Regions from separate parts of the Desulfurispora sp. genome, predicted to be linked through region 2. Evidence: riboswitches for the same ligand, from Rfam matches in the RefSeq annotation. Region 2 holds a riboswitch; each other region holds the start of a gene.

What was found. Region 2 has a riboswitch for cobalamin ahead of thiC (phosphomethylpyrimidine synthase ThiC). Riboswitches for the same ligand answer to the same signal wherever they lie in the genome.
Region 1: linked by a shared signal. The riboswitch ahead of cobT (nicotinate-nucleotide--dimethylbenzimidazole phosphoribosyltransferase) and the one ahead of thiC (phosphomethylpyrimidine synthase ThiC) in region 2 are both predicted to bind cobalamin.
Region 3: linked by a shared signal. The riboswitch ahead of ACUVTU_RS08085 (S-layer homology domain-containing protein) and the one ahead of thiC (phosphomethylpyrimidine synthase ThiC) in region 2 are both predicted to bind cobalamin.
Region 4: linked by a shared signal. The riboswitch ahead of ACUVTU_RS10155 (DUF2162 family putative transporter) and the one ahead of thiC (phosphomethylpyrimidine synthase ThiC) in region 2 are both predicted to bind cobalamin.

The regions. Positions count from the first base shown of each region.
Region 1 is NZ_JBRAJI010000018.1:25,514-32,821, forward strand. Features, by position in the region: gene ACUVTU_RS06605 (dihydroorotase) at 1-18, opposite strand, end outside; gene ACUVTU_RS06610 (aspartate carbamoyltransferase catalytic subunit) at 1-943, opposite strand, end outside; gene pyrR (bifunctional pyr operon transcriptional regulator/uracil phosphoribosyltransferase PyrR) at 1,093-1,650, opposite strand; gene ACUVTU_RS06620 (ArsR/SmtB family transcription factor) at 1,861-2,175, shown strand; gene ACUVTU_RS06625 (arsenite methyltransferase) at 2,250-3,059, shown strand; gene cobT (nicotinate-nucleotide--dimethylbenzimidazole phosphoribosyltransferase) at 3,061-4,137, opposite strand; cobalamin riboswitch at 4,207-4,397, opposite strand; gene fni (type 2 isopentenyl-diphosphate Delta-isomerase) at 4,418-5,506, opposite strand; gene ACUVTU_RS06640 (S-layer homology domain-containing protein) at 5,487-7,308, opposite strand, start outside.
Region 2 is NZ_JBRAJI010000008.1:33,316-40,623, reverse strand. Features, by position in the region: gene pruA (L-glutamate gamma-semialdehyde dehydrogenase) at 1-1,569, opposite strand, end outside; cobalamin riboswitch at 1,847-2,079, shown strand; gene thiC (phosphomethylpyrimidine synthase ThiC) at 2,185-3,483, shown strand; gene bzaB (B12 lower ligand biosynthesis ThiC-like protein BzaB) at 3,528-4,802, shown strand; gene ACUVTU_RS03490 (GerAB/ArcD/ProY family transporter) at 4,813-5,919, opposite strand; gene ACUVTU_RS03485 (spore germination protein) at 5,938-7,308, opposite strand, start outside.
Region 3 is NZ_JBRAJI010000025.1:21,186-28,493, reverse strand. Features, by position in the region: gene ACUVTU_RS08095 (energy-coupling factor transporter transmembrane component T) at 1-823, opposite strand, end outside; gene ACUVTU_RS08090 (DUF4430 domain-containing protein) at 827-1,645, opposite strand; gene ACUVTU_RS08085 (S-layer homology domain-containing protein) at 1,725-5,213, opposite strand; cobalamin riboswitch at 5,490-5,728, opposite strand; gene ACUVTU_RS08080 (DUF134 domain-containing protein) at 5,848-6,321, opposite strand; gene ACUVTU_RS08075 (formate--tetrahydrofolate ligase) at 6,728-7,308, opposite strand, start outside.
Region 4 is NZ_JBRAJI010000037.1:16,877-24,184, reverse strand. Features, by position in the region: gene ACUVTU_RS10170 (response regulator transcription factor) at 1-366, opposite strand, end outside; gene ACUVTU_RS10165 (hypothetical protein) at 476-841, opposite strand; gene ACUVTU_RS10160 (hypothetical protein) at 999-1,619, opposite strand; cobalamin riboswitch at 1,980-2,180, shown strand; gene ACUVTU_RS10155 (DUF2162 family putative transporter) at 2,420-3,124, shown strand; gene ACUVTU_RS10150 (MotA/TolQ/ExbB proton channel family protein) at 3,121-3,795, shown strand; gene ACUVTU_RS10145 (DUF2149 domain-containing protein) at 3,746-4,066, shown strand; gene ACUVTU_RS10140 (cobaltochelatase subunit CobN) at 4,085-7,308, shown strand, end outside.

The sequences.
Region 1 (7,308 bases), on a different contig from region 2:
CCGCAGGATCACTTTCATTACCGCCACCTCCCCCGATCAGCAGATACAGCACGGCCATGCGCACGGCCACTCCGTTGGTCACCTGCTCGTTGATCACCGATTGGGCGCCGTCCGCTACATCGGCGGCAATTTCCACGCCCCGGTTGATGGGGCCGGGGTGCATCACCAGCGCATCCGGTGCGGCCAGGCCCAGTCTTTGCCGGCTCAGGCCGTACAGGCGGGCATACTCGCGCAGGGAGGGAAACAGGCCCTGCTGCTGCCGCTCCAGCTGCAGGCGCAGCATCATCACCACGTCGGCCCCGGCAATGGCCCGGTCAAAGTCGTGATATTTTTCCACGGGCAGCTGCTCCAGGCCGGACGGCAGGAGCGTCTCCGGCCCGCACAGCCGCACCCGGGCACCCAGTTTGCTCAAACCCCAGATGTTGGAGCGGGCCACCCGGCTGTGGGCAATATCGCCCGTAATCACCACGGTCAGGTCGGCCAGCCGCCCTTTCTTTTCCCGGATGGTAAACAGGTCCAGCAAAGCCTGGGTGGGGTGTTCATGGGCTCCGTCACCGGCATTGATTACAGCACAGTCCACCTTTCGGGCCAGCAGGTGGGGCGCTCCGGCCATGGGGTGGCGCAGCACCACCGCGTCGGCCCCCAGGGCCCGCAAAGTGGCGGCCGTGTCGATCAGACTCTCCCCTTTGGTCACACTGCTGGCCGCGGTGGCAATATTCACACTGTCGGCACTGAGGTGCTTGGCGGCCAGCTCAAAAGATGTGCGGGTGCGGGTGCTGGCCTCGTAAAAAAGGTTGATCACGGTCTTGCCCCGCAGCGCCGGCACCTTTTTAATGGGACGCCCCAGAATCTCCTTCATGGAGGAGGCAGTGTCCAGCACCAGGTTGATTTCTTCCCGGGTCAGCTGTTCCAGACCCAGCAGGTGCCTGCTTTTCAAAGGCATGGTTTTCACCTCTCCAGCATGAACTAAAAGGCATAAAAATAAGCCCCGCCACCGGCGGTATCGCACCGCCGGCAGCCGCAGGCCGGCAAAAGGAATAACGATCATCCGCCCCCCTTGCCGGCCTCTCCGGACCGTCTTTAAAGGATGGGTCATCCCGGTATTTCCATAATCTGCACCATGTCCTGTCCGTCAATTTCGGTCAGGTTTACGGCGACCACTTCCCGGGAGGAAGTGGGCACGTTTTTGCCTACATAATCGGGCCGGATGGGCAGTTCCCGGTGTCCCCGGTCTACCAGCACCGCCAGCTGAATCAGGCGGGGCCGTCCCAGATCCACCAGCGCATCCAGCGCCGCCCGCACCGTCCGGCCGGTAAAGATCACGTCATCCACCAGCACCACTTTTTTGCCGTCAATGGGAAACGGTACCTCGGTGCTGTGCACCACCGGCTGGGTGGCCAGAGTGCTCAGGTCGTCCCGGTACAGGGTGATATCCAGGATTCCCACCGGTACTTCCCGCCCCTCGATCTCCCGGATGCGTTCGGCCAGCCGCCGGGATAGCGGTACACCGCGCCGCCGGATGCCCACCAGCACCAGATCCGCCGTGCCCTTATTGCGTTCAATAATTTCATGGGCAATGCGGGTGATGGCCCGGCGGATGGCCTCTTTGTCCATGATCTGCGCCTTGGGAACCAGGTTGTGGAACATCATTTCTCACCTGCAATCAAAAAGCCTGCTTACCGCCGGTAAGCAGGCCAGACTAACCTTGCTCTGTTCATACCTTACCGGCCTCACGGGACCGATGTTAAAGGAGTATATAGGCATTTGTTAAAGGGTACCATATCAGCAGCAGAGCTGTCAAACATAAAATAATTTAAGCTGCTGATTGCTAACATCAATATTATTTGATATGATATAGCCATGTTGAACAGCCAGAAAATAGCCCGTGCCCTGAGCGACCCGCTGCGTTATCAGATTTTACTGCTGCTGGCCCGCACCAGTCCGAGCTGCTGCCCCGCCCCGTTCGGCGCAGACGGCGCTGCTGGCCTGTGCAACTGCGAAATCATGGCCAGGATGAACCTGATTCAGTCGCGGGTTTCCTATCACATGAAAGAACTGGTGGAAGCCGGCCTGGTCACCGAAAAACCCAGCGGCAAGTGGAAGTATTATTTTTTAAACCGGGAGGTGCTGCAACAATTCATCCGCCAGCTCCAGCAGGATTTTGATCTGGAGTAAATTTTTTTGGGCTTACACATCAATAAAATTTGATGCGTAGAATAAAATACCAACCCACGGGAGGTACTTGTTTAATGAAAGAAGACATCCGCAACTTCGTACGCCGCAAATACGCCGGTGCCATCCAGCAGAAGCAGGGATGCTGCAGCAGCACAGCAGGTGGTTGCTGCAGCGGCGGCGAGTTCTCCTGCGACCCGATCACCGCCGGCCTGTACCAACCGGAGGAAATTGCCGGCCTGCCCGAGGATCTGATCGCCTCCTCCTTCGGCTGCGGCAACCCCACCCTGCTGGCCGACCTGCAGCCGGGCGAGGTGGTGCTGGATCTGGGCAGCGGCGCCGGCCTGGACGTGCTGCTCTCGGCCCGACGGGTAGGTCCCACCGGCAAGGTCTATGGCCTGGACATGACTGATGAAATGCTGGCCACCGCCCGGGCCAACCAGCAGCGGGCCGGGGTGGACAATGTGGAGTTCTTGAAAGGTTACATTGAAGACATCCCCCTGCCGGATAACAGCGTGGACGTGATTATCTCCAACTGTGTGATCAACCTTTCCGCCGACAAAGACCGGGTGCTGGCCGAAGCCTACCGGGTTTTGAAGCCCGGCGGCCGGCTGGCGGTGTCCGATATTGTGCTCACCCGCCCCCTGCCTCTCCAGGTGCAGCAGGATCTGCTGGCCTGGGCGGGCTGTGTGGCCGGCGCCCTGCTGCAGGAAGAATACAGAGAAAAAATGGTGCGGGCCGGATTTAAAGACATCTCCATCCAGATCACCCGCACCTATGATTTCACCGACCCGGCAGCCGCCAGCATTCTGCCCAACCTGAGCGAAGCCGAGAGGCGGGATTTAAACGGTGCCGTGGCCAGTGCCTTTATCCGGGGCTACAAATAACTCAGCTTAATTCGGCCGCTTTGTCCCTGTCCACGTCGGATACGCCGGCATCCTGGAAGCTGGCCATGCGGGTGAGCATCCCCACGGCGGCTTCCAGCAGGGGCATGGCCAGGGCGGCCCCGGTACCCTCTCCCAGGCGCATATCCAGCTGCAGCAGCGGCTTTAAGCCCAGGTGTTCCAGCATCAGGCGGTGTCCCTGCTCTCCCGAGAGGTGAGCCGGGATCAGATAGTCCCGGCAGGCCGGGGCCAGGGTGGCGGCAATCATGGCGGCGGCGGTGGAGATAAAACCGTCCACCAGCACGGGTTTGCGGTGGGCCGCTGCCGCCAGCACCACTCCGGCCAGGCCGCCGATCTCCAGTCCGCCCACCCTGGCCAGCACATCCAGGCCGTCGGCCGGGTCGGGCCGGTTTACGCGCAGCGCGCTGTCCACGGCGGCAATCTTGCGCGCCAGCACTTCATCATTGACAAAGGTGCCCCGCCCGGTGGCTTCCGCCGCCGTAAGTCCGGCCAGGCAGGCCAGAATGGCGCTGCTGGGCGTGGTGTTACCAATACCCATGTCACCCAGTGCCAGCACATCGGCGCCGGCCGCCACCTGCTCCCCGGTTACCCGGATGCCCACCTCCAGGGCAGCCACCGCTTCCTCCCGGCTCATGGCCGGACCACGGGCGATATTGTCCGTACCGCTTTTTACTTTTAATGATAACACACCGGGAATATCCACCGGCACTTTGACGCCCACATCCACAATGACCAGCCTGGCTCCCACCACCTGGCTGAAGACGCTGACACCCGCCACCCCGCCGGCAAACGCCCCCAGCATCTGGTAGGTGACCTCGGGCGGGGCAATGCTCACGCCTTCCTCCACCACACCGTGGTCGCCGGCCATCAGCACAATCACTTTGTTTTGCACCGGCGGCCGCAGACTGCCGGTAATGCCGGCCAGCTGCACCGCCAGTTCCTCCAGGCGGCCCAGACTACCGGGCGGCTTAATCAGGCTGTCCACCCGCTGCCGGGCTTTTTCCATGGCCGCGGCATCCAGCGGGGCAATGGCGCTGATAGTTTCCTGAAGCAATGACATAGCAGTTACCTCCCCTGTTAAAAATAAACAGTCCACGGCTACAGCTAGCCGTGGACTTTACCATCATCCAGCGGATTACACCGGCAGGCAGGTCTCCTGACTTCCGGATCCACGCGCCGCGCCGCCTTCCCGGCCCGGCACGGCCAGTGGCTGTAAATGGCGCTTTGCTCCCCGGTTACAGTGGCGGGTCCGTCCGGGATTTGCACCCGGTTCCCTATTCTCTGTCCTGAAAGGACAGCACCTGCCGGTGTTAGATATTGTATAATGATCAGGCTGTTTTTTACTTTCTACAGAGACCGGTTTTTTCCTGCTCGGCCAGTAGATCTTTTTTGCCCCAGCGGGTGATATCCACCCCTCGGGCCGCCAGCCATCCGGCGGTGGCACCGGTAATCACTAGCGGCAAACGGGCCAGTTGTTCCACCCGGGCGGCGCCGAGCAAAAACATCACCCGGCGCATGCCCAGGAGCAGATCATCAACATAAGCGCAGAGGGACTCCTCGGAATGGTAAACCGCCTGCAGCAGCGGACGGGCCATGCCCACCAGCCGGGCCCCGGCCACCAGCGCCTTGACCATATCCAGGCCAGTGCGCACCCCGCCCGAAGCAATGATGGTCACGGGCAGTTGCAGGTCCAGACACTCCAGCAGAGCCGCCGCCGTGGGAATACCCCAATCGCCCAGCTCGGGCCACAGCGCACCCCGCCGGGCCAGCTCAATTTGCAAGAAGTTGGTACCACCCCGCCCGGCAATATCAAAACAGGTGATACCGCCGGCATACAGGCGGCGCACCACATCCCGGGAAAGACCCGACCCCACTTCTTTGACGATTACGGGTACGGTCACCTCCCGGGCAATCCGGAAGATATTCTCGGCCACCCGTCCGAAATTGGTCTCCCCTTCGGCCATGGCCAGTTCCTGGGCCGCGTTCAGGTGCAGCTGCAAACCGTCCGCCGCCAGCATTTCCACCGCCTGGCGGGCCTCTCCGGGATGGCAGGTGGCGCTCAGGTTGGCCAGCACCACCCCGGACGGGTTTTCCTGCCGCACCACCCGAAAAGTGTGGACAACCGCCGGATCCTCCAGGGCGGCTTTCTGGGAACCCACCGCAATGGCCAGGCCGCGGCGAGCGGCCAGCCGGGCCAGGGCCCGGTTGATGGGCAGTGTTTTTTCGTGCCCGCCGGTGAGGGCGTTGATCAAAAGCGGTGCGTCCAGCCGTTTACCCAGAAAGGAGCAGGAGAGATCAACATCGGCCGGTTCTATTTCCGGCAGGGCATTGTGCACCAGCAGCAGGTCCGGAAACCCGCTGGTACCGGCTTCCTCCGGCTGAGCCAGCGCCTGTTCGATATGCTGGATTTTACGGTGCTGGCGGTCCAATCATCTCGCCCCCCGGTGAGTTCTGACCACTGCTGCCGGCAGCACCCTGCTCCGCCTGCTCCGCCGCCTTGCCCAGGCCCTTTTGCAGAATACGGTTGATCACCACAGCGGTTTCCGCCCGGCTGGCATTTTGCTGCGCGTGCACTTTGTTCTCGGCATCACCCCGGATCAAGCCGGCACTGCCGCAGGCCAGTATGGCCGGACGCGCCCAGGCGGGAATGGCGGCCAGATCGGCAAATGCCGGGGCGTCCGGGCTGGCGGCAGGCAGCTGGAGCACCCGGTTCAGCACTGCTGCCATCTCGGCCCGGGTGAGCAGGCGGTCGGGCTGAAACGTACCGTCGGGAAAACCGGTCAGGTATTTTTGTCCGGCAGCAAAAGCCACATAGGGTGCCGCCCAGTCCGGTATCCCGGCCCGGTCCTTAAAGGGCAAAGCGACACCTTTTCCGCCGGACTGGTTCTGCTGTCCCCAGCCCAGAGCCCGGCCCAGCATGGTCACAAACTGGGCCCGCGTCACTTTTTCCGCCGGCAGAAAGAGTGTTGCACTCACACCGCTGACCACCTTCAACTGGTACAGGTTGTACACTGCCGGATAGGCCCAGTGTTTTTCCTCCAGATCAGTAAAAGGCAGGGGAGCCTTGATGGTAAACGGAACAGTTATCCTCTGGCTGCGAAAACCTATCTTTATTTCTCCCTGCCCGGACTGCTCTCCAGCTGTAACCAGGCTGCCCTGCACACCCACCAGATCGCTGCTCGTGGTGATTTGCCAGTAAGCCGCAGGCACCTCATGGAGCTGTCCGGAAGGATCGCGCAGGCTGACCTTGATTTCCCCCTTCTGGCCGGGCAGCAGGTTCAGGGAAGCCGGCTGCACCACCAGCTGCAGTTGCTCATCCCTGTACACCTGCACCTGTTTTTGCGCCACTACTCCCTGGTACTGAACCTGCAGGGTGACCGTCCCCGGCTCCCCGGGCAAGAACTCACCGGCTGCCAGCTGTTCCCAGCCCGGCCCGGCCTGCCAGTCCACCTGGTCCCGGATGACCGGCAGGGGGTTGTAATACTCATCGTAGGCTTTGACAGTATACTTCACCGGCAGACCGGGTACTATGCGTTCGGGTCCCGCAATGATCAACCCCTGCAGCGCCCCGGGCGGGGCAGTGGAAAATACACCAAGGGCCACCGGCACCGCCCGCTGGGCTCCCTTTTCCGGCAGGTTGAGCAGCACCGGGCTCTGGTCGCCCAGCGGCCGGGCCACCAGGCTGGTGGAACCTCCCCCGTCCAGGTTGATGGCGGTGTGCACGCCCAGCCCCAGCATGAACTCGGCCAGCTCTTTCTGGGTCATGCCCCGGCTGCGGCTGCTGTTCTCCACGGCCACCAGATACAGCTTGCTCTGCTCGGCATCATACCCGGCCGCGGTGCGGGCGTGGTAACCGACAATCTCCTGGGAAAAGTAGGTGGGCAGGTGCCCTTCGGTCAGCAGCAGGGCCTGCCCACCGCTGGCGCTCATGACGGCGCCGATATCGGGCTGCACCTGGTAGGAAAGCTGCACCGGGTCCCCTGGACGGAATTTTTCCAGCAGAAATCGCGCCGCCTGTCCCTGCCCCCGCAGCACCAAGCCATCTGCCGGCAGCGGCATGGGGTCGCTGTTGCTGTAGAGCTGTTCCACCCTGCCGCTGCGCACCAGCATTTCCACCAGCGGGGGCTCAGGCGCCGCGTATTTACTGCCCCGGCTCTTTTCCCCCCAGGCCGCCGTATACATGTGCAGGGCATTGCTGTCCGAACTGGTGGCATCGGGCAGCAGATAGGCC
Region 2 (7,308 bases):
AATGATTTCCTCGGCGGTGAGCACTTCCCGTCCGCCAATGTACAGAGGGATTTTCCGGCCCAGCTCTTTGCCCACTTTTTCCAGAGCCCGGGCAAAGCGTTCCCGGTTTTCGGCTATGGTCCAGTCGATGACCGGTTCATTGGTAAAAGCGCCCTTGTCGCCGTACTCGGGAGCGCTGTAAACTTTCTCCGGCGGGGTGGGGTTTTCGGCCAGCAGTTCCAGAGGATTGCGCAGCAGCTGTTCCCGGGCCGTCCCTTCGGCAAAGCTCTGCCGCAGGAAGGACTCGTTGGCCGTGTTCTCCAGCAGCCGGCGTACCAGGTAGGCCATACCGGGCAGCATCTGACCAATGGGCGCATAAAGGCGCAAGGGCAGCCCCACTCTGCGCAGGGCGTTGCGTACTGGCTCGGCCATGCCGTACAGCACCTGGAATTCCAACCGCCCGTCGGGTACGTTCAGTTCTTTGGCTACCTCCCAGACATAGGCAATGCTTCTGATGTTGTGCGAAGCACAGGCAAAAGACACATACTGGTGGTTTTCCAGCAGGATGCGGGCCAGCTTTTCATAGTTGGCATCGGTTTCGTATTTATTGGTGAACACCGGGATTTCCCAGTTCTGCTGCCGGGCCAGGATGACCTCCTGATCCCAGTAGGCTCCTTTGACCAGGCGAATGGTAATGCGCCGGCCGCGGGCTTTAGCCCAGTCAATCAGATCGCGCAAATCCTGCTCGCTATCTTTCAGATAGGCCTGAATAACTATGCCGGCATGCTCGTAATCCTGGAATTCGGGTTCCTCCAGCAGCTTCCTGAACATGGCCAGGGTGAGGTTCTTCAGCCCGGTATGCTCCATATCCAGCAGGACCGCGGCGCCAATTTGTTTGGCCTGGCGAAAGAGGGGGCGCAGCCTTTTCAGCGCGGCCTCCACCGAGAAATCAAAGGCCCGGGCATTCATCTGGGAATACATGGCTGACGGTTTGATGGAAACATTGATTTTGGGCGAAAATCCCCAGTCCAGATCGCCCGGGCTGTTGCCCAGAGGTTTCCACTTGCTCTGCTCTCTGGCCAGGGTTTCGAAAAGTTCTATGTAGCGCTGGTAGAACTCGTCGGCCTCGGCTTCGGAAACCACCGCTTCCCCCAGCAGATCGACGGTGAAAGCAAAGCCTTCCTTGCGCAGCTTCTTCAATGTGGAGAGCGCATCGCGGGCGTCTTCCCCCACAATAAACTGCCGGGCCATGCCGGTGATGTTTTCTGAAATGGCCTTGGTGGCCACCTTGGCCACCAGCGAATTGGGCGAGACCAGCTTGAGACCCCACTGCAGGCTGCTGGGGAAGTCTTGATCGGGGCGGCAGAAATACTCTTGAATGTGTTTGGCTACCGAAACCGACGAGCTCAGGCTGGGGAAAACGTCAACAAAGCGGAACATTTCCACTTTGAAGGCTTCGTTGCGCATACACCAGTCCATTATTTTGCCCGACCAGAATTCTTTTTTGAAAACCGACGGGGCATCTCCCTCAATGAGCTGGTAAATTTTCAGACCGGTTTCTTTAATCCTTTTTTCCAGTTCCTGTGCCATTCTAAACCCCTCTTTTCCCAACGGTGTAGATTTAAATAAAATGTCACATCTTGAAATATACTGGCAAAATAGTTGAGAAGAAAAACAATATTCTGTATACAAGCGGCGCTTGTAAGCAGAAATATTTTATCATAATCAACTGAGTAGTGAAAAGATTTATTTGATGCCAAAATAAATTGTTGCCTGCTGGCAGGAAAATTGCCGGAAGCAGAGAATACACTCACATTATTACGGGTGGTATTATTTCCCGTCGGTTCAGGTTTCGAGATTGCTGTAAAACTGCATATGTCCGGCAGGTGCTTTGCCCGGGGCCGGGAGAGTCCCGGGGCAAGGAGAATAGGGAAGACCGGCAAACCCGCTGCCCAGGTGCTTTGCGCAGGGTTTGAAACGGCGCGGTCCCGCCACTGTATGCGGTGAGTCCGGTTCGAGCACCACTGGCCGTCAGGCCGGGAAGGTGAGCCGGGATGATGACCCGTGAGCCAGGAGACCTGCCTGCCGGATGCTCGCTGGTAGCCACGCGGCAGGGCTACAGGTTTACTGTGCGATGATGGTAAAGTCCACAGCTCTTGTTGAAAGAGTTGTGGGCTTTTTTACATCTTCAGGGGAGGTTTGATTATGACCACAATTTTGGAACTGGCCCGGCAGGGCGAAGCAACAGCGGCCCTCAGGCAGGTGGCCCGTCAGGAAAATGTTTCCGAGGAACAATTGCTGGAAGAAGTAGCGGAGGGCCGGGCGGTGGTGCTGGCCGGTCAGCGGCGTCCCCGCTGCCGGCCGGTGGGGATCGGGCGCCTGCTGCGCACTAAAGTGAGCGCCAGTGTGGGCATGTATGGTCGCTCGGTCCACCCGGACGCGGAGTGGGAAAAGGTGCAGGCCGCTCTGGGAGCCGGCACCGATACCCTGATGGACCTCAGTGTCAGCGGTCCCATTGATGTTCTGCGCCGGAAAATTCTGGACGAAGCCGGGCTGCCTCTGGGCACACTGCCCCTTTATCAGGCGCTGGCCGTGGCCCGGGAGAAATATGGCCACCCTTCGTCCATGACTGTGGAAGATCTTTTTGCGGTGATTGAACAGCAGGCCCGGGAGGGGGTGGACTTTCTGGCCGTGCATGCCGGAGTGACCTGGCCGGTGCTGGAGCGGGCCCGCCGCGCCGGGCGGCAGGAGATGCTGGTCAGTTTTGGTGGCAGCCATCTGATTGGTTGGATGGTGCACAACCAGCGGGAAAACCCTCTCTATGAGCAGTTTGACCGCCTGCTGGACATCTGCCGGCGCTATGACACGGTGCTTGCTCTGGCCGATGCCTTTCGGCCGGGCTGTCTGGAGGACTCGCTGGATGCACCACAGGTGCAGGAGCTGATTGTGCTGGGTGAGCTGGTCAGACGGGCCCGCCAGGCCGGGGTGCAGATCATGGTCAAAGGGCCGGGGCACGTTCCCCTGCACCACCTGTCGGCCACGGTTACCCTGCAGAAAAGCCTGTGCCAGGGCGCTCCCTATTTTGTCTTCGGTCCGGTGGTCACCGACATCTCCCCCGGCTACGACCACATCAGCGCGGCCATTGGCGGGGCGCTCAGCGCTCTGGCCGGCGCCGAATTCCTGTGCTATGTGACAGAAGCCGAACACACCGGTTTGCCCGATGCCGGGCAGGTGCACGAAGGGGTAATCGCCGCCCGCATTGCCGCCCACGCTGCCGATCTGGCCCGGGGGCTGCCCGGTGCTGCCGAGTGGGATAATGAACTTTCCCGGGCCCGCAAAAATCTGGACTGGGAAAAACAAATGGCCCTGGCCATTGACCCCCGGCGGGCCCGCCAGCAGCGGCAGAAAACCAGTGCCGCTTCGGCCGCCTGTGCCATGTGCGGTAAATACTGCGCCATGCAGGTGATCGCGCAGTATCTGGATAAACCGGTACATTCCTGTTAACTATTGCCGGAAGCATAAAAATATTTACCGGAAGGTGATGCTGCATGACCCAGTTATTAAAAGCCCGGGCCGGCGAAATTACCCCCGAAATGCTGGCCGTGGCCGGAGCGGAAAACATCGCCCCGGAAGTGGTACGGGACAGAGTGGCCCGGGGCACCGTAGTCATACCCAAAAACAAAAACCGCCGGCTGGAAAAAGTCTGTGGCATTGGCGAAGGGCTGCGGGTTAAGGTCAATGCCCTCATCGGCACTTCCAGCGACCGGGACGATCCGGCCCTGGAGGAAAGGAAAATCCGCGCCGCCCTGCGGGCCGGTGCCGATGCCTTTATGGATTTGAGCACCGGGGGCGACATTGACGGCATGCGCCGGCTCACCCTGGCCACGGCCGGAGTACCCGTAGGCAGCGTGCCGCTCTACCAGGCAGCAGTGATGGCCATAGAACAGCGCGGTTCGGTGGTGGCCATGACTGCCGAAGACATATTTTCCGTCATTGAAAAACAGGCCGCCGAGGGTATGGACTTCATGGCCATACACAGTGCCCTGAATTTTGATGTATTAAAGCGATTGCAGGAAACCGGCCGCATTAACGATATTGTCAGCCGGGGCGGGGCCTTTATGACCGGCTGGATGCTGCACAACCAGCAGGAGAATCCGCTTTATGAGCAGTTCGATCGCCTGCTGGAGATATTGCGGGAATATGATGTCACTTTGAGTGTGGGCGATGCCATCCGCCCCGGCTGCACGGCCGACTCGCTGGACGCCGCCCAGCTCCAGGGGCTGATGGTGGCCGGGCAGCTGGTGGCCCGGGCCCGGGCCGCCGGGGTGCAGGTGATGGTGGAAGGTCCCGGCCATGTGCCGCTGCACCACGTCCCGGCCACCATGCTGTTGCAAAAGCGCCTCTGTCAGCAGGCACCCTATTATATTCTGGGTACCCTGTCCACCGACATTGCTCCCGGCTACGACCACATCAGCGCCGCCATCGGGGCGGCCCTGGCCGGACAGAGCGGAGCCGACTTCCTCTGCTATGTTACTCCGGCCGAACATCTGGGTCTGCCCACCGAGGATGATGTTTACACCGGGGTGATGGCCGCCCGTCTGGCCGCCCATGCCGCCGATCTGGCCCGGGGCAACCGCCTGGCCTGGCAGCAGAGCCGGGAAATGGGGCAGGCCGCCCGGCGGGGGGACTGGCAGCGCTGGGCTGACCTGGCCCTGGACCCCCACCGCCTGGCCGCCGCTCTGGAGCAGCAACGCCCCGAGCCCTGTCCGGTGTGCGGGGAAAATTGCCTGTGTACCACAGCGGCGGCATTTCTGGCCGGCTAAACAGGTCTGGTTACTGCTCCCTTTGCCTGCGCACCAGGGCAATGAGCCAGATCAGGGGGATGATGGCCGCTTCTAACAGGAATACGGCCCAGGCTATATACTCGCTGTAGGTATCGAAGACAAAAAGATCCAGCGGATAGGCGGTCAGGTACACGGTGAGCAGGCCTACAGGCAGGAGCAATATTTTTCGGTCCAGGCCGGTCAGCTTCTGCAGGCCGGCCGTGATCAGGTAAGCAAAGGGGCCCTGGGTGGTGATGATAGTGATCATATTCATGTACATAAAAATTATCTCGATCCGCTGCACTATTTCCAGTTTGGTGAGGGAGATCAGGGTCATCACCGGATAGAGCTCGCTCTGTAGGGCTGCGGTGGAAAAAACTCCCGTGGTAATGATGCTCATTAAAGTATAGACCGCGGTGGTGATAGTGATGCCGGCGGCCAGGGCCCGGCCGGCCCGGGGCCTGTCCTGCGGTTTGAGCAGGGGAAACAGGAGCAGGAAAATGATAATGCCGTCGTAGGCGTATTTGGTTTGCATAACAGCCAGGGCAATATTTTTCCAGCCGGCATCCCCCACGGGCAACAGGTTGCCCCAGTTGATCTCCGACCAGGGGGAAATAACCATAAATGTGGCCAGAACCAGTAAAAACCCGAACAGTTCGGCCAGCCTGGTAATGGCCTGCAGTCCACACCAGGCCAGATACAGTCCGGGCAGGAGGGTCAGGGTGGCCAGCACCCAGCGGGGGGTGCGGGGCAGCGACCAGAGCTGCACCACATCGACATAAGACCGGGTTCCTACCGCCAGTGCTCCCAGGCAACTGACAATCAGAAAAACAATAATCAGTACGCTGAGTGGTTTACCCAGTATGCGAGGCAGATAGGTGTATAGATCCTGACTGGGAAAGCGGGTGGCCAGGCCCAGCATGAACAGGCCCAGCAGGATGAACAGCAAGCCCCCCAGCAGGGCGCTGATCCATCCGTCGTGCCCGGCCGCTTTGGCCAGCTGGCGCGGCAGGATGGCTATGCCGGTGCCAATCTGTACGGCCGTGATGGTCAGGGCCAGCTGGGTGATGGTAATACTATTGTGCTGTCCGCCGGGGTGCGCTTTTTTGTCGGCCATAGATCACCTCAAAAAGTTTCAGCGGGATGGGCGCTCCTGCCGGGAAACTCTTTGCCGGATGGCGTCCAGGGGCCGCAAATAGTCGGGACGGCGGGAAAGCAGGCGCCAGGGGGCCCGGATAAAGGTATCCCGGATGTCGCTATAAAACAGCGGCATGACCGGTGCCCAGAAGGGTACGGTCAGGCTGCGCATGCTGGACAGGTATATGGTCAGCATATATACTCCCACCGCCATGCCAAATCCCCCCAGCAGGGCGGCCAGGATACTGAAGACAAAGCGCAGCAGCCGGATACCGTAAGCGGTATCAAAAGAAGGAATGGTCAAAGAAGAAAGCGCGGTCAGGGCCACTACAATGACCATAATCGGGCTGACCAGATCGGCTTTGACTGCCGCATCGCCGATGACCAGGCCGCCCACGATGGAGATGGTAGGGCCCAGTGTGCCCGGGATGCGCAGACCGGTTTCCCGGAGCACTTCCAGGGTCAGCTCCATGAATAAAACCTCCACCAGCGGGCCGTAGGGCAGGCGGGAACGGTCCTGGGCGATGGCGATGATCAGGCCCTGGGGAATCAGTTCGTAATGGAAGTAAACCACAGAGATATAGGTAGCCGGCAGCAGCAGGGCCACCAGCACGGCCAGCAAGCGCAGCAGGCGGATGAAACTGGACATGATCCAGCGCTGGTAGTAGTCGTCGGGGCTTTGAAAAAGCTGCCAAAAGGATACTGGCAGGATCAGGGCGAAGGGGCTGCCATCCACCATCAGGGCGGCCCGCCCTTCCAGCAGGTTGGCTACCATCCGGTCGGGCCGTTCCACCGTTAGGGCCTGAGGAAATACCGCATTGGGATGGTCGGCAATCATCTGCTCCAGGTAACCGGTGTCCAGCACGCCGTCAATCTGGATTGTTTGCAGGCGTTTTTCAATTTCCTGCAGGTATGCCGGCGGGGTCAAATCGCGCACGTAGAACAGGGCCACATCGGTCTGAGTGCGCTGGCCGACTTTATAAATGTTCACCTTTAAATCGGGATCCTTGATGCGCCGCCGGATCTGGGTGATGTTGATGCGCAGCACTTCGGTGAAACCTTCCTGGGGGCCGCGGATGGTGGATTCGGTAATGGGTTGGCCTACCGGGCGGGCCGGGTAGGTGATGACATCAAAAATATAGGCATATTCCAGCCCGTTTACAAACAATACGGCCAGGCCGGTGAGGATGGCGGTCAGCACATCCGGCATCTGGCGGCTTTTTTTCATTTTGGCCGTGTTCACTGCCGGATTTTCTTCCAGGCAGAGCAGGGCCTTTTCCCCGGCAAAGACCAGGGGGGCCAGGATATCCCGGTTGACCACGTCCAGATCCACCATACCATCCAGGTAGGCAATGGCCAGCTTGTTGTA
Region 3 (7,308 bases), on a different contig from region 2:
TTTGTTTGCCGGCCAGCAGAGGTGAAAGTCGTGGATAATAGATAAAAGCAGCCGCGCCGCCCATGATCGACCAGGCCGTCAGCCCCACCGCCAGCACACTGCTGCCGGCCACCAGGGTATCCCGCCGGCGCCATTTTTCCCGGCTGTAGCGGCTGGCCGGGCCGCTGCCCAGCGCCCGGGCCTGCATGGCCTCGGCAGTCTGGAAAGCGTCCTCCAGCGCCGTAAGCAGCAGAATGTTAAACACGGTTAAATATTTGCCCGCCCGCTCCTTCAGGCCGCCCCGGCCAAAATCCACCCCGCGCAAAGTCTGCACTTCTACAATGTTATGCAAGTTCAGGGCCAGGCGGGGCACCAGCCGGGTGCTCAATGCCAGCAGCAGAGCAAGGCGCCGGGCCGGACGGGCCAGCAGGCCCAGCAGGCGATCGGGGTGAATGAGCTGGTTGAAGATGACAAATACTCCCAAAACGGCCAGCAAGCGCACCCCGCTGGCCGCGCCATAACAGAGCGCTTCCATGGTCACCGGCGGCCCGCCGGGCAGGGGCAGGTGCCCAAGCACGGTATGCCCCGCCCGAATGAGCAGTGGGTTGAGCAGGGCGGCCAGCGCCGCCATGTAGAGGCCGGGGCGTAAAAAGTACTCCCCCGCTTCCCAGGCCCCCAGGGCGGTAATACCGGCCACCACCAAACCCAGGGCCGCCAGCAGATATAAAGGATGGTCCGTACTCAAAGCCAACACCAGCAGGGCACCCAGGTAAACCAGGGCCGCCAGCGGATGCCAGCTCTGCAGCCAGCTGCCCCGCTCCCGGTAAAAAAGTTTGTGCCACATGACTTACCTTTTCAATTCCTCCCAGACGGGCACCGGATCACCCATTTTGTTACTGTACCACCAGATCACTTTGTCTCCGGGCTGCAGGGTTTTGCGGTCGGCGGTCACGGCGGGGATTTCCTGATTCACCTTGTACATCCAGCCCGCCTGGCCTTTGTTTTCCTGCCCGGCAATGGCGGTTACAAAGCCGGGAAAGCGGGATGAAAGCTGGTAGCCCAGACCGGCCAGGTCCAGCACATCCAGGGCAGTGGGTGGTGTCCGGCCGGCGGCCGGCAGGGGCAGCAGCGCCGGGCCGAACAGCAGCTCACCCTGGCGGCCAACTACCGCCAGCCCCACCATACCGCGGTCATACCCGCTCTTCTCCCGGCCAAGCTCATCCGCCCCGCCGGGAGAAGCGGGCGGCCTGGCTGTCGTCGACCCGGCAGTTGCTCCGCCAGCAACGCTGCCAGCAACCCCATTCCGCTCCGCTCCGGAACCCTGGCCCGCCGCCCCCGGCGCGGGGTAGGCTCCGGTACTGCCCGGTTTACCTTCCCCCTTATCCTGCACCGTCAGCCCGCTACCGCCATCGGCAGCAGTACCGCCAACACCCCCCGCGCTGCCGGCACCGGGCCCGGCATCCACCCGGGAAGCGGTATTGACGGGCTGACCATTGCTCCCGGTTCCTGCCCCTGTCTCCGGTATTTGCTGTGCCGCCTCCGGCCCGGCCAAAGCAGTTCCCCTGTCAGTATCCTGCCAGTAATTGTAGAAAAGGGGTCCCAGCAGGGCGACCAATATGAACAACAGCGGTACCAAATAAATCAACGCATTACTTCGCCGGTTCACGGTATACACTCCTCAAAAGCCGGCCGGAAGCTTTCCCAACCTCCCGGCCGGCCCATCATCATTGGTGTGCACTGCACCTCTAGGGCGTCATTTCCAGCTGCAAAGCCCGCTGCAGGATCACCGCGCATTCGGCTCTGGTCAGGGGTGCCGCAGGATTAAGCCTTCCCTGGGCATCACCCCGCACCAAACCGGCCCGCACTGCCGCCTGCACACCCTCCCGGGCCCAGTCGGCCACCCCGGCAGCATCGGCAAAGGAAAGGGCTTGTTCGCCGGCGGCCAGTTCCCAGGCCCGGGCCAGCACCACCAGAAACTCCTGCCGACTAATGGGACGCTGCGGCGCAAATACCCCCCCGGCATCGCCTTGCATCAAGCCAGCCCGGCGCACGGCGGTCACGGCCGGAGCATACCAGTCGCTGGCCTGCACATCGCTAAACTGTGCTGCGTTGCCGTTCTCCCAGGATAACCCCAGCATCCGGCTGAGCAGGGCGGCCAGCTCGGCCCGGCTGAGCGACCGCTGCGGGGCAAACCTGTCCTGCCCCACCCCGTTGACTACTTCCCAGGCGGCCAGTTCCTGCACCGCCGGCCGGGCCCACTGCCACTGCTCGTCCTGCAGATCCAAGAAGGACACCTGCTTGCTCCGGTATAAGAGTACCAGGTAGCCACCCTGTTCCACCCGGGCCAGTACCTGCCGGCCGGCCTCGTCCAGCACGGCGGGCAGGGTCAGCCACTTTTGTCCGGCCGTCCACAGGGCCGGTTGCAGATTCTCTCCTTTTAAATATGCCGGCCAGGCGGACTTCAGCATCAATTGCAGGGATTTTCCGGTTGTCAGCGCCGGCAGTTCCAGCTTGTAGCAGGTAGAAACCACCCGCCAGCCGGAGGGCAGGGCGCTTTTGGCCTCTGCCGGCAGGCCGCTGCTCACCTCGCGCAGGGTCACCCGGCCAGCTGCCGCCAGCGCCCCTTCGGGCACCAGCAGGGCGGCCTCACCGGCCTGATCCTTCAGGAGAGCATTTTCACCCTTTTTCAGATCCTTCTCCAGGGCGGCCTGATGGCCGGCCAGTTCCTTCTGCAGCCGCCGCAAATCTTGATAAGCCGGCCTTATCGCTGCGGCCAGCAGGCGCACCGCCTGCCCCGCCTGCTCCAGGGAAGCCGCGCCGCCGGTCAAACTGCCCAGTTCCTGGAGGGCCTTTTCTCCAGCCGGCAGTTTTAACCCGCTCGGGCTGACGGCTGCACTGGCTGCATTACTGACCCCGCCGCTGCTCCCGGTATTGTTTTGTTTTTCCAGCTCATTCCAGGTGGGCACAGGATTGTTCATATCCTTGCTGTACCACCAAATCACTTTATCCCTGGCCTGCACCGCCTTCTGGCTGGCCAGCACCATGGGCACCTGGCCGTTCACACTGTACATCCAGCCCTGCATACCGCTGTTGGCCTGCCCGGCAATGGCCGTCACAAAGCCATCGCGATGGGTGAAGCTCAGGCCGGTGGCTTCCAGCGCTCCCAGGGCGGTCAGCCCCCAGCGGCCGCCGGCTTCCACCTCCACCAGCCCGGGGCGGAAAAGCAGTTCTCCATCCCGGCCCTGCACCGCAATGTACACCTTGACGGCAGCAGTAACCGTCCCGCCGCCACTGCCGCCGCTACCACCCCCGCCACTTTCGCTGCTGCCCGCACTGTCCGGCCAAGCCAGCACAGCGGTCAGCACCCAGGTGGCATCCATGGTGTTACGGGCAGCCCCGAAGGTACCGTCGGCCGCGTTATAGCTGTTTTGCCGCAGGTAATCCAGCGGGGTTTTACCGGCGCTGTTCTTCCAGCGGGCGGCATCTTGACCCAAGTGTTTTAAAGTGAGCAGCAGCTCGGCGTTGTCCACCGCCGGGTCGTCAAAAGGGGTGGCATATACGCCGCCATCGGCCTGCTGCAGGCCTTTCAAGTAAGCCAGTCCCTTTTGTACCGCCTGCTGCACCGCCGCCTCCTGGTAGCCGGGCAGATATTTCAGGACCCGCAGGGCCTGGGCGGTGGAAAGAAAGTCGGGGTAGTATTGATCAAAGGTTTCCCCCCAGGAGCCGTCCGCCGCCTGTTTGCTCAAGACATAAGCGCGGGCGGCGCTCTGGTCAATCTGGCCCAGCTGTCCGGTCTCGCCCAGGGCCAGCAGCACCCAGAAGTCGCTGTAGACGCTGTTTTCAAAAGAACCGGCCCCGGCACCCTCCTTAATCTGCCGCCCGGCCAGCAGGCTGGCCAGCCGCTCTTTCAGCTCATTCTGCTCCGGCCAGTGGTTTAACGCCTGCAGGCACCCGGCCAGGGTCTTGCTGCGCGATTTCACTGTCAGCTCGGTCGCCGGGCGGTTATTGGCCAGGGCGGCCAGCAACACCTCGGCGCTGGCAAAGGTGCTGTCATACTGCACCCGGATGGCCCCGGTATCACGATCCTGGATGTCCTTCAGATAGATAAAACCAGCCTCAATATCTCGGGCTACCTCACTGCCCGCCGTGCCGGCGGTGGAAAAGTAGCTCAAGGCGGTCAGCACCTGGCCGGTCAAATCGGCCTCCTCGGGCTCATAGCTGCCCCAGGCTACCCCGGCTGCCTGCCCCCAGGAGTTCTGATGGGTGTGTTTGTAGCGGTTCAGATAGGCCAGGGCGGCCTGCTGATCCAGCCCGGATAGTTTACCGGCCTGGCCCAGTGCGGTCAGCACCAGCACATCTTCATAGATGCTGTCACCAAAATAAACCTGCCCGTTTACCGTTTGCTGTTTAGTCAGAATGGCCCCGGCCAACTGGTTGACCAAATCATGCTGCGGCTCCACCGCCACCACCGCCAGCAGGTGTTTGGCCAGTTCCCCCGCTCCCAGGCTATCGCTGCTGCCATAAGCCTGCTCAGCCGTGCTCAGCACCTGGTCGTACAAACTGCCGGCGCTTGCCCGCCATTTGTCCGCCTTAAGATCCTCTCCGGCTACTGCCAGCGCCTGCACACAGCGATAGTCAAACTGCCCGGCGGCAGCGTACTGCCCGCTGTTTTTCTGATACTCACTGTGCAGGTAGCCCACCGCCCGGGTGATAGCCCCCTCCAGCACACCGCTTTCCCCATCTGGCAGCCAGTTTTTCTTTCGGGCTTCCGCCAGGGCCTGCAGGGCCGCTTTGGTGCCATAAAGGTTGGCGTAGGGACCGAAACTGCCGTCCGGGTTCTGGGTGCCCATGATATAACTGACCGGCGAAACCCGGTCGCCCAGTAGTCCGGCCAGCACCACCAGCCGGTTTTGCAAACTGGCGTCACCGGCCGTGCGTTTGGCCGCCGCCGTCCATTTGCTGCCGCCCAGCTCCTCACCGGCCAACAGCAAAATATGGGCGGTGTAGCCGTCCAGATCCTCACCGGCGGCAAAACGCCCCTGAATAAACTCCACCGCCTTGCTCTTGAGCTGCTGATCGCCAATCTGGGCGGCCGGTGCCCTGGACGGGGAGAAAAGACCCGCCAGAACCAGCAGCAGGGCCAGAAAAACCGGCCATACCGCCCCCGTACACCCTCTTGCTCTGCTACAGGCCGCGCGGTTAAACACTCCCTTAAATCCCGCCAGCTGCCCCATTGCACATACCTCCCACAAAATTACTCATCTATTTTTACCCACCGGCTTACCCCGCCGGCCGGGGAGTGGAAAAAAGAATGGTCCCGGCGGAACGGCTGTCCCGCCGGTGAACAAGAGGAGAAATATAAGGGTAGGAGATGAATGATAAGGATGGGGTTAAAAATTAAAGCCCCGCTTTCCCGTAAAGGAAAGCGGGGCTTTGTCTGCACCTAGAAAGCTACCCGGTAAGTAACCAGGTAAACGAGCAGCCCAGCACCGGCCTTTCCTCGGAAGGCGATACTGCATTCCGCCCAGGCAGGTCTCCTGACTTGTGGATCCACACCGCTTTTAGCTCCAGCCTTCCCGGGCACCCCGCCATTACTGGCCGGGCTCATCGCCCAGTGACTGCCGCCCCTTGGGGACGGTGGACTGCGCTAAAAGGGCTCCCCACTTACAGTGGCCGGACCGTCCGGGATTTGCACCCGGTTCCCTTTTCACCCCGGCAAAGCCGGGGCACCTGCGCGGTAGCTATATAATTGTCCAAACAACCAGAGTCGCTCTACCGGCCTCACACCGGCCAGCGTCCCTTGCCAGCATCATACCACCTATTTGCCGGGCTGTCCAGAGGGTATTTGAACAGAATTATAATAATATTTCACTCCAACTCCTTCTCCCGCCCGTCCTGCCAGCGGTGGCAGTTGAAGGGCGTACCGTCCAGGTTGATGCGGTAGATGTCCCGCTCGGCACACTGGGGGCATTTCATTTCGGAAAAACGCTGGCCCTGACCGCAAGGAATTTCCCACTCGTGGTGGCAGCGGCTGCATTTGAAGCGCTTCATCACCAGCTGGAAGTGGCCGCCTTCCATGCGGATGGCTTTGCCGTTGACCAAAGCATCGGCAATTTTGCTGCGGGCGGCAATGAGAATGCGGTGGTAGGTGGGGCGGGAAACGCCCATTTTTTCGGCGCATTCTTCCTGCTCCAGGCCCAGCAGGTCTTTTAAGCGAATGGCCTCTACTTCCTCAATGGTCACAGTAACCTCGGAAAGGGCGCTTAAGGGCACCCCGGCCGGCTTAAAGAAGGTCAGTTCTGGAATGTATTCCACGCGGCGGCACTTGGGCGGTCTGGACATGAGCTTTTCTCCTCCTGCTATAAGTTTCAGCTAAAAATTTGTTTTGCTTATGTTTTTATCTATGCACATAAACACCTACATTATAGATGCCCGCCCTTCGCGTGTCAATAATTTTACTTGCGTCCGGATAATATTTTTGTCCATTCAATGCCCCAATAAGACCATTACGGCCTGTTCATCAATGTAAACAATCATACACATAAATTATTAGGCTTTACAGCGTCTTTATGCACCATTGTTCCCGCCCACTCGCCCGCACATTTTTCATACATTTCACTGCCTATATCCTGCCCTGAGCAGACAAAATGACCCCTTTGGCGCTACCCGGTCATATAAAAGCCCCCGGCCAAAAATCCGGGGGCTTTTTTCTGTATCCAGGGGGTGATCAGGTTATTAACGCCAGTCTTTAGAACAGACCCTTCACCGCGCCGGTCTCCACATCCACGTCGATACGGCGGAAGGCCGGGTCGGAGCTGGTGCCGGGCATCAGGCTGATGGTACCGGTCATGGGGCAGAGGAACTTGGCGCCGGCAAAGATGAGCACGTCGCGCACCGGCAGCACCCAGCCCTTGGGCACGCCCTTCAGGTTGGGGTCGGCACTTAAGGAGAGGTGGGTCTTGACCATCATAGTGGCAAAGTCTCTGTATTCGGGATTTTCCTCGAACATCTTGGCCTTGGCTTCGGCTTCCGGCGTCCAGGTCACGCCGTCGGCGCCGTAGACTTCGCGGGCGATGGTTTCCACGCGCTGGCGCAGCGGCATTTCCAGCGGATAGAGGAACTTGAAGTCCACTTTTTCGTTGCAGGCGTCGATGACCGCGTCGGCCAGCTCCAAGGCACCTTCGCCGCCCTTGAGCCAGTGCTCGGACAGGGCGCAGCGGGCGCCGGCCTGCTCGGCATAGCGGCGCACCATGGCAATCTCTTCCTTGGTGTCGGTGTGGAAAGCGTTGATGCACACCACGGGGTTGATGCCCGCTTTACGCACAATGC
Region 4 (7,308 bases), on a different contig from region 2:
CCGGGCATAGACCCTTTCCAGCACGCGCTGGGCCCGCACCACCAGTTCCCGGGGCAAAAATGGCTTGGCCAGATAGTCGTCACTACCCATCTCCAGTCCTACGATGCGGTCAATGTCGGCATCGCGGGCCGAAATATAGATCACCGGCACATGCTGATCCCGGGCCTTGATCTGCCGCAGCAGCTGGTAGCCATCCATGCCAGGCAGCATAATGTCCAAAATCCACAGGTGCGGCTGCTCGCCCGCAGCCGCCAGGGCGCTTTCGCCATCCAAAAAGCTGTGCACCTGCCAGCCTTCCTTTTCCAGGTAGGTAGTTAATATCCGGTTCAAATCGGGCTCGTCCTCCACCAGGAATATGCGGTACAAATTGTTACCCCCCCGGCCAGCACAGGAATATTCCTGCTGTTTGAGCAGTTTGCTGTCCCGCCAATTACCATCCCGGTTAACCAACCTGCACAAAGCATTGTGAATGTCACTATAAATGCATCAGTACCAGCAGCACCAGCAGACCCGCTAACCAGCAGTGCAAACGCAGTGGTATAGCCTTATTTTGCCGGTACACAGCAAGCAGCACCACCAGCAGCGTCACCATCCAGGCCAGCACACCCGAATAGATCGCTGCACCACGGTGGGTCAGCCAGCCCCACCCACCAGACAACATCAATAGTCCATGCCAGGCCAAAATAACCAGCCCGCCAAGAGCAATGCGGTGATGGATGCGGACCAGGGTATGCCGTAAAGAGCCGGCCACAGAAGAAAGGACCGGCAAACGGCGTAATAAAAAGGGCAGACAAGTGCCTAAAAGCAAGAAAATTCCCATCCAACCCAGTAATTCTTTCACGAAACCCACCGCTACTAAACTTATTTTCTCTTATACCCATAATATAACATTTAACAACAGCCAGGCAACCGTAACCCAAAGCGGATGCCGGTTGCCTGAAGAAGGGGTATATGCAAGCCACCAACCGGGGCAGCATTACGGTAAATCCATTTAATCTCTAGTTATTACCTGCTGATGTGCTGCTGTTATTGATCTTTTCCTGCATCAGCTGGTTGCGCTCTTTGAGCATTTGCAGGGCCTGGGGCAGCAATTCCTTTATTTTGGCCTCATCACTGCTGCTGGCTGCCTTCATCAGCTGGCCCAGCAGATTGTGCCCGGCGCCATCACCTCTGGGACCACCCGGCTGCTCCGGCAGGTATTTGTCCAGGCCCAGTTTGGCCAGCTCTTCTCTGGCCTGCTCCCGGGTCAGCTGGCCATCCCGCACCCTGTCCATGACCTCTTTCAGCTGGGCTTTTTGCCCATCAGTCAGTTGAGACATCCACCGGGGCTCTTTTGAGGGCAGGGACTGGCGCAGTTTCTCCTGTTCAGCCAGAGCCTCCTGCCATTCACTTAAAGATTCGGGAGTATACTTCTGCACCAGTTCCAGCAGCTTTTGCTGCATTTCCTGCTGTTTGGCCGGATCCCCCTTGAAATGGCGGCCCGGAAAGGCCATACCGGCTATTTTACCCGCCAGACCAGCACCGCCGGCGTTGCTGGTAGATGTAGCCATGGCCACACCGGGCACCATGATGGACAGAGCCAGCGCCGCAACCACAGTCTTGGTCTTCCAGTTGGACATTTCACATTCCTCCCTCGTAAATTTTGGTGTTGTCCCTGGCCTGCTCTTACTCTAAACCGGGATTGTGGCAGAAATTCAGAGGAAATGTGAAAAATTATGAAATCGGAGCGGGGAGCAAAATCCTCCTTGTGCTACTTAAAGGCAATACTTACTATTATTAACATTGCCACACAATTTGCGGATACAGAATTATGATAAAATTGCAAGAAAAAAAGAAAAAAAAGCAGCGCCAATTGCCCCTACAAAGCTGGTTGCTCATTGACTTTTTCTGCAGACATATGGTAGCTTACTATAAGTATCCTGAGGATAAATTTTCCTCTCCCTTGCCCAACGGGGGCCCCGCGCCCCACCAACAACCCCATACGCATACCGCGAACAGGTGCCCTGGCGCAGACCCAACCGGCCTGCGCCAGGGTGAAAAGGGAAGCCGGTGCAAATCCGGCGCGGTCCCGCCACTGTGACGGGGAGGAGCTGGCACAAAGCCACTGGCCCATCAGGCCGGGAAGGCGTCAGCCTCCAGTGATCCGAAGCCAGGAGACCTGCCTGTTCGCTCAAACACCGCACAGCCTGCGCGGAACAGGGAGGTGTTATTTTTGCTGCCTGGCACTGCCCGCTTCACCCGGGCCGGACCACAACCCTCCAGCTCCTGACCCAAAGGCGCGGAGGGTTTTATGTTTTCCCCATTTAGTGAACTACCCCTTTCTTCGCCTTGCGAAAGGCACGGGCTACCCGGACAAGGCGAATTTGATGCTTTCCTGCTTCATCCGGGTTAGTTAAATTAATTGCGGAGGTGCACCTGTTTGCTGCTTGCCCTGCTCGCCTTGCTACCTGCCACTTTACTGCTGGCCCTGAAAAGCGGCCTACTGCTGGGCACAGTACCTCTGGGTCGGCGCCAGCGTTGGCCCATGGCCGGATCTCTGGCGCTCATTCTTTTACTGGCTGCCCTGAGTGCAGAGCAATGTCACCAGCAACTGGCCGCACTGGTAGACAAATATACTTTCCACATAGCCACCCTTAGCGGGGTTTTATTGCTCTACCTGGCAGCAGCCAGCCGCACCCCGGCTGGCCGGCAGATCTGGCCCGCCCTGCTGCCCTGCCCGCTTTGCGTGCTAGCCCTGGCTGTTTCCAGCACCCTGCTGTCGACCCGTCTGCAAGTGTCCGCTCCCGGGCTGGCCACAGGCACCGCCCTGTTCTATTTGCTGGTCACTCTTAGCAGCAGCTGGCTTTCTCAAAAGCTGCTGCAAAAATGGCAGATTGATCTGGAAAGTGCCTTGCAATTTCTATTGCTGGCCCTGGGCTCCTTCACCCTGTTTTGCGTCTTTGCCATTCCCAATCTGGTGGCCGCCATGCATATGCCCTTTCAGCCCCTGGAAATCGCCCCGCCCGACCAGCTGGTGGCCGTAGCGGGTGCCAGTCTAATTATACTGCTCCTGGGCTACCTGGGAGAAAAACACCGCTGGAAGTCCCGGAAACATTCCACAGTGCCAAATGAGGTGAATCCATGACCGTTGCCGGTACCGAACATCTCACCCGGTTTTTGCATGTCATTGGCCAGAGTCTGCTCATACCCTGTCTGGCCATCTTGCTCTACTTTGTGCTGCAGGCCCTGCTGGAAGCCGGCACTTTGCTGGGCGAGCTGGGTCAGCGGCGCAAGTCCGGTCAGCTGGACGCAGCAGCTCTGCTCAGCCAGCTGCGCCAGGCCCAGGGGCAAATTGCCGTACTGCCGCTAGATCAACTACCGCCCACACTGGCGCAACCCCTGGCCCGCTACAACGACTTGGCCGGCCCGGATCTCGCCGGCCAGCGACCGCTGGCCAGAACCCTGCTGGAAGAACAGGAAAATTTGCTGGCCCGGCGCTGTGAAAAAACCGAGCTGATCGCCAAAATGGGGCCCTTGATGGGCCTGATGGGCACCCTGATCCCCCTGGGCCCGGGCCTGGTAGGACTGGGCAAAGGTGACTTCAGCCAGCTGGCCAGTTATCTGATTGTTTCTTTTGATGCAACTATAGTGGGCATTTTTGCCGGCGGCATCGCCTTTTGCATTGCCAAGGTGCGCCGCCGCTGGTATGGCCACGACCTGGCCATTTTAGAAGCCTTACTGGAAACCGCTATCGAGGTGAAAGAAAATGTTGCGCCCGAAATCAAAAAGCTGGCAACAAGCGGAAGAAGAATTTAACCCTTTAAGCAGCCTGGCCAATCTGGCCGATGTGATGTTTGTCTTCAGCGTAGGGCTAATAGTCGCACTGGTCTCGGTCTGGCAAATCCAGCCCTTAAGCCAGAGCGGCACTGCCCCCAGAGTGCGGGTCATTGATGCCACCCGGGGCCAGGAAATTAAAGATCTGCCCGGCTGGCAAAGCCAGGGGGGCAGCGGCTACCAGGAAATGGGCACTGTTTACAAAGACCCCCGCACCGGCAAATTAATCCTGATTCAAAGCGAATCTCCATAAAATTCAGGAGGGAAGAACTTGTCCGCTTTATCCAAAGACCGGCCGTTTAATAAACCCCTGCTGCCCACCAACCCCCGGCCCCGGCTTATAGTACGCCTGCTCACTATTTACCTGCTGCTGGGAATTTTGCTGGTAACCGGCCCGTCCGCCCTGCCAGCTGAAGAACAAAGCAGTGCGCCGGGGCAGTCTACCTCGCTGGTGATCATCACCGGCACCAATTCGCTGGTATCTCCTTTAGTGCAGGCCTATCATAATCTGACCGATCAGGCCGCCGCACCCTATCCGCTCCGGCTGCGCGTATTCAGCCCCAATGACCTGGAAAGCAGCAGCGGCCGGCAAGCCATTAAGGAAACCTTTTTACAGGCCGATATTATCCTGCTGGAAATGCTGGGCACCAACCGGGAAGCCCCCCTGCGCGAACTTTTCCAGCAATGCTGGCAAGAAAAATGGCAAAATTCCCCTCCGCCCACTATTTTACTGCAGCGCAGCGGGGAGAAAAACAGTGACGGTACCTGGAACACCGGCGGTTTGCTTACCGGACTGGTACAGGGCCTACCCCTGCAAATCAACCAGGATAATACCGTCTGGCAGAACTTGAATACCTACATTGTACAAAGCGGCATCAGCAACTGGGAAAAACTGCTGCTCTACCTGGGCAGCACCTTCGGACACATCACCACCAGCGCCGACCTCACGCCTATCAAGCTGGACAAATCCTTCCTCTACCACCCGGCTGCCGACGCCAGCAGTCCTTATTACGAAGCGCCCGGTACCGTACAGGAAGGCGTATATGAAAGCGTCTACAACAGTGTTTACAACAGCAACGGCCTGTTTTTCGACCTGCCTGCTTACTTCCAATGGTACACCTGCCGGGAAGGCTACAGGACCGATGCCCCCTGGATCGGCATTCTCAGCTACGACACCTATTTTAAAAACAATGACCAGCAAATTCTGGTGGAGTCGCTGCGAGCTCTGGAAGAAAAAGGGCTGAACGTCTTGCTGCTGTACGCCCCCTCCGACAAACGCCACACCGCAGTGCGCCAGTTCTTTTTCTGGGACAAGCTAGGAAATGGAGAAATCCAGGCAGGCATTGATGTGTTCATCTGCCAGCTGGGCTTCCAGTTCGACCGGAGCAAGAATGGCGATACCAAAACCCTGCAACTTTTCCAGGAAATGGACCTACCAGTGCTTACCCCCATCTACACCAGTGACCTGGAAAAGTGGCAGAACGACCCGGCCGGCGCCATCCGGGAAGTTTACTGGCAAATAGCCCTGCCCGAACTAGAAGGGCGCATTGAACCGGTACTGCTGGGCGGCACAGTGACACTGCAGACCGACCCGGCCACGGGCGCCACAATTACCCGCAAAGTAGCCCTGCCCGACCGCGTCCAGCGACTGGCAGAAAGGGCGGCGGCCTGGGCTAAATTGCGCAATTTGCCCAACGAACAGAAAAAAGTAGCCATCCTCTACTACAACCTGCACGGCGGCAAGGACGGCATCACCGCTTCCTACCTGAACGTGCCGCGCAGCCTGACTGCCATCCTGCAGGCCATGAGCGAAGCCGGTTACCGGGTTGATCCGCAGCTGGAACTGCGCGCCCCGGACGGCAGCATGGATCCGGACAAGGTTTTTGCCGCCATGTTTGAGCGCGGCCGCAATGTGGGCGGCTGGGCACCCGGTGAGCTAAAACAACTGGCCAGCCGCTCCGATGTGCTGAAAATCAACCTGGACAGCTACCTTAAGTGGTACAACCGCCTGCCGGCGGAATTACGCACCCGGGTGGAAAAAGCCTGGGGCCCGCCGCCCGGCCAGATGATGGTATATGAAAACCAGGTCGTCCTGCCCGGCGTGCTCAGCGGCAATATCTTTTTTGGGCCGCAGCCCATGCGGGGCTGGGGGGAAAATGTGGACAACATCACCCATTCTCCCGACCTGCCGCCGCCCCACCAGTATCTGGCATTTTATTTCTGGCTGCAGGAAGAGTTCGGCGCCCACGCTGTAGTGCACCTGGGTACCCACGGCACCGCCGAATGGTTGCCCGGTAAAGCAGTAGGTCTGTCCAGCACGGACTGGCCCGATATCGTACACGGCTCCCTGCCCAACATCTACCCGTACATCATCAACAACCCGGGTGAAGGCACCCAGGCCAAGCGGCGGGGTTACGCCGTGCTGATCAGCCACCTGATACCCGCGGTAAGCAGCACCCGGCTTTACGGCCAGCTCATGGAACTGCATGATCTGGCCCACCAGTACAGCACAGCGGCCGCCGCAGCAGAACCCGATATCAGAGAACTGGAACGCCTGAAACAAAAAATTAACTATCTGCTGGAAGACGATGGCCTGGCCATTCAGCTGGGACTGGACCTGAAAAACCTGACCTTTGAACAGGCCCTGGAAACCGCCCATCACCATCTGGATCAATTGCAAAGCGAAGTCACCCCGCTGGGACTGCATACCTTCGGCCAGCCGCCTACCGGCGAGCGGCTGGAACAAACAGTCCAGGCCATGGTGTACATCGATCCGGCCAATCGCATGGACAAAGCCGATCAGTACCAGCAACTGCTGATTGATTGTCAGCAGGAGATGAGCATGCTGCTAAAGGCGCTTGCCGGTGGTTATGTACCACCGGGACCCAGCGGCGACCCCCTGCGCAATCCAGACATATTGCCCACCGGCCGCAACACCAGCTCCTTTGACCCGCGCACCGCACCCGACCGGCTGGCCTGGGAAACTGGCAAAAAATGCGCCGATGATTTACTTGCCGCTTATTACCAGAAACACGGCCACTATCCCGACACGGTGGGCGTAGTGCTCTGGGCCACCGAAACCATGCGCACGCACGGGGAAAGCATTGCCTTGGCCCTGCGCCTGCTGGGCACAGAGCCAGTTTGGGACAGCAAAGGCTACCTCAGCACGGTAAAAATCACCCCGCTGGAGCAACTGGGCCGCCCACGGGTGGATGTAGTGCTGACCATTTCCGGCCTGTTCCGGGATACATTCAGTGTGGCCGCCGATTTGCTGGATAAAGCGGTGCGCCTGGTAGCCAGCCTGGACGAATCTCCCGAAAACAACCACCTGCGCAAAAACAGCCTGGCGCTGCGCCAGCAGCTCATAAGCAGCGGCCTGAGTGAAAGCGAAGCTGATTTTCTTGCCCAGAGCCGGGTCTTCGGTCCAGCCCCGGGCACCTACGGGAACGGAATGGCCGAAATGATGAGCGCTACCAGCGCCTGGCAAAGCGAAGC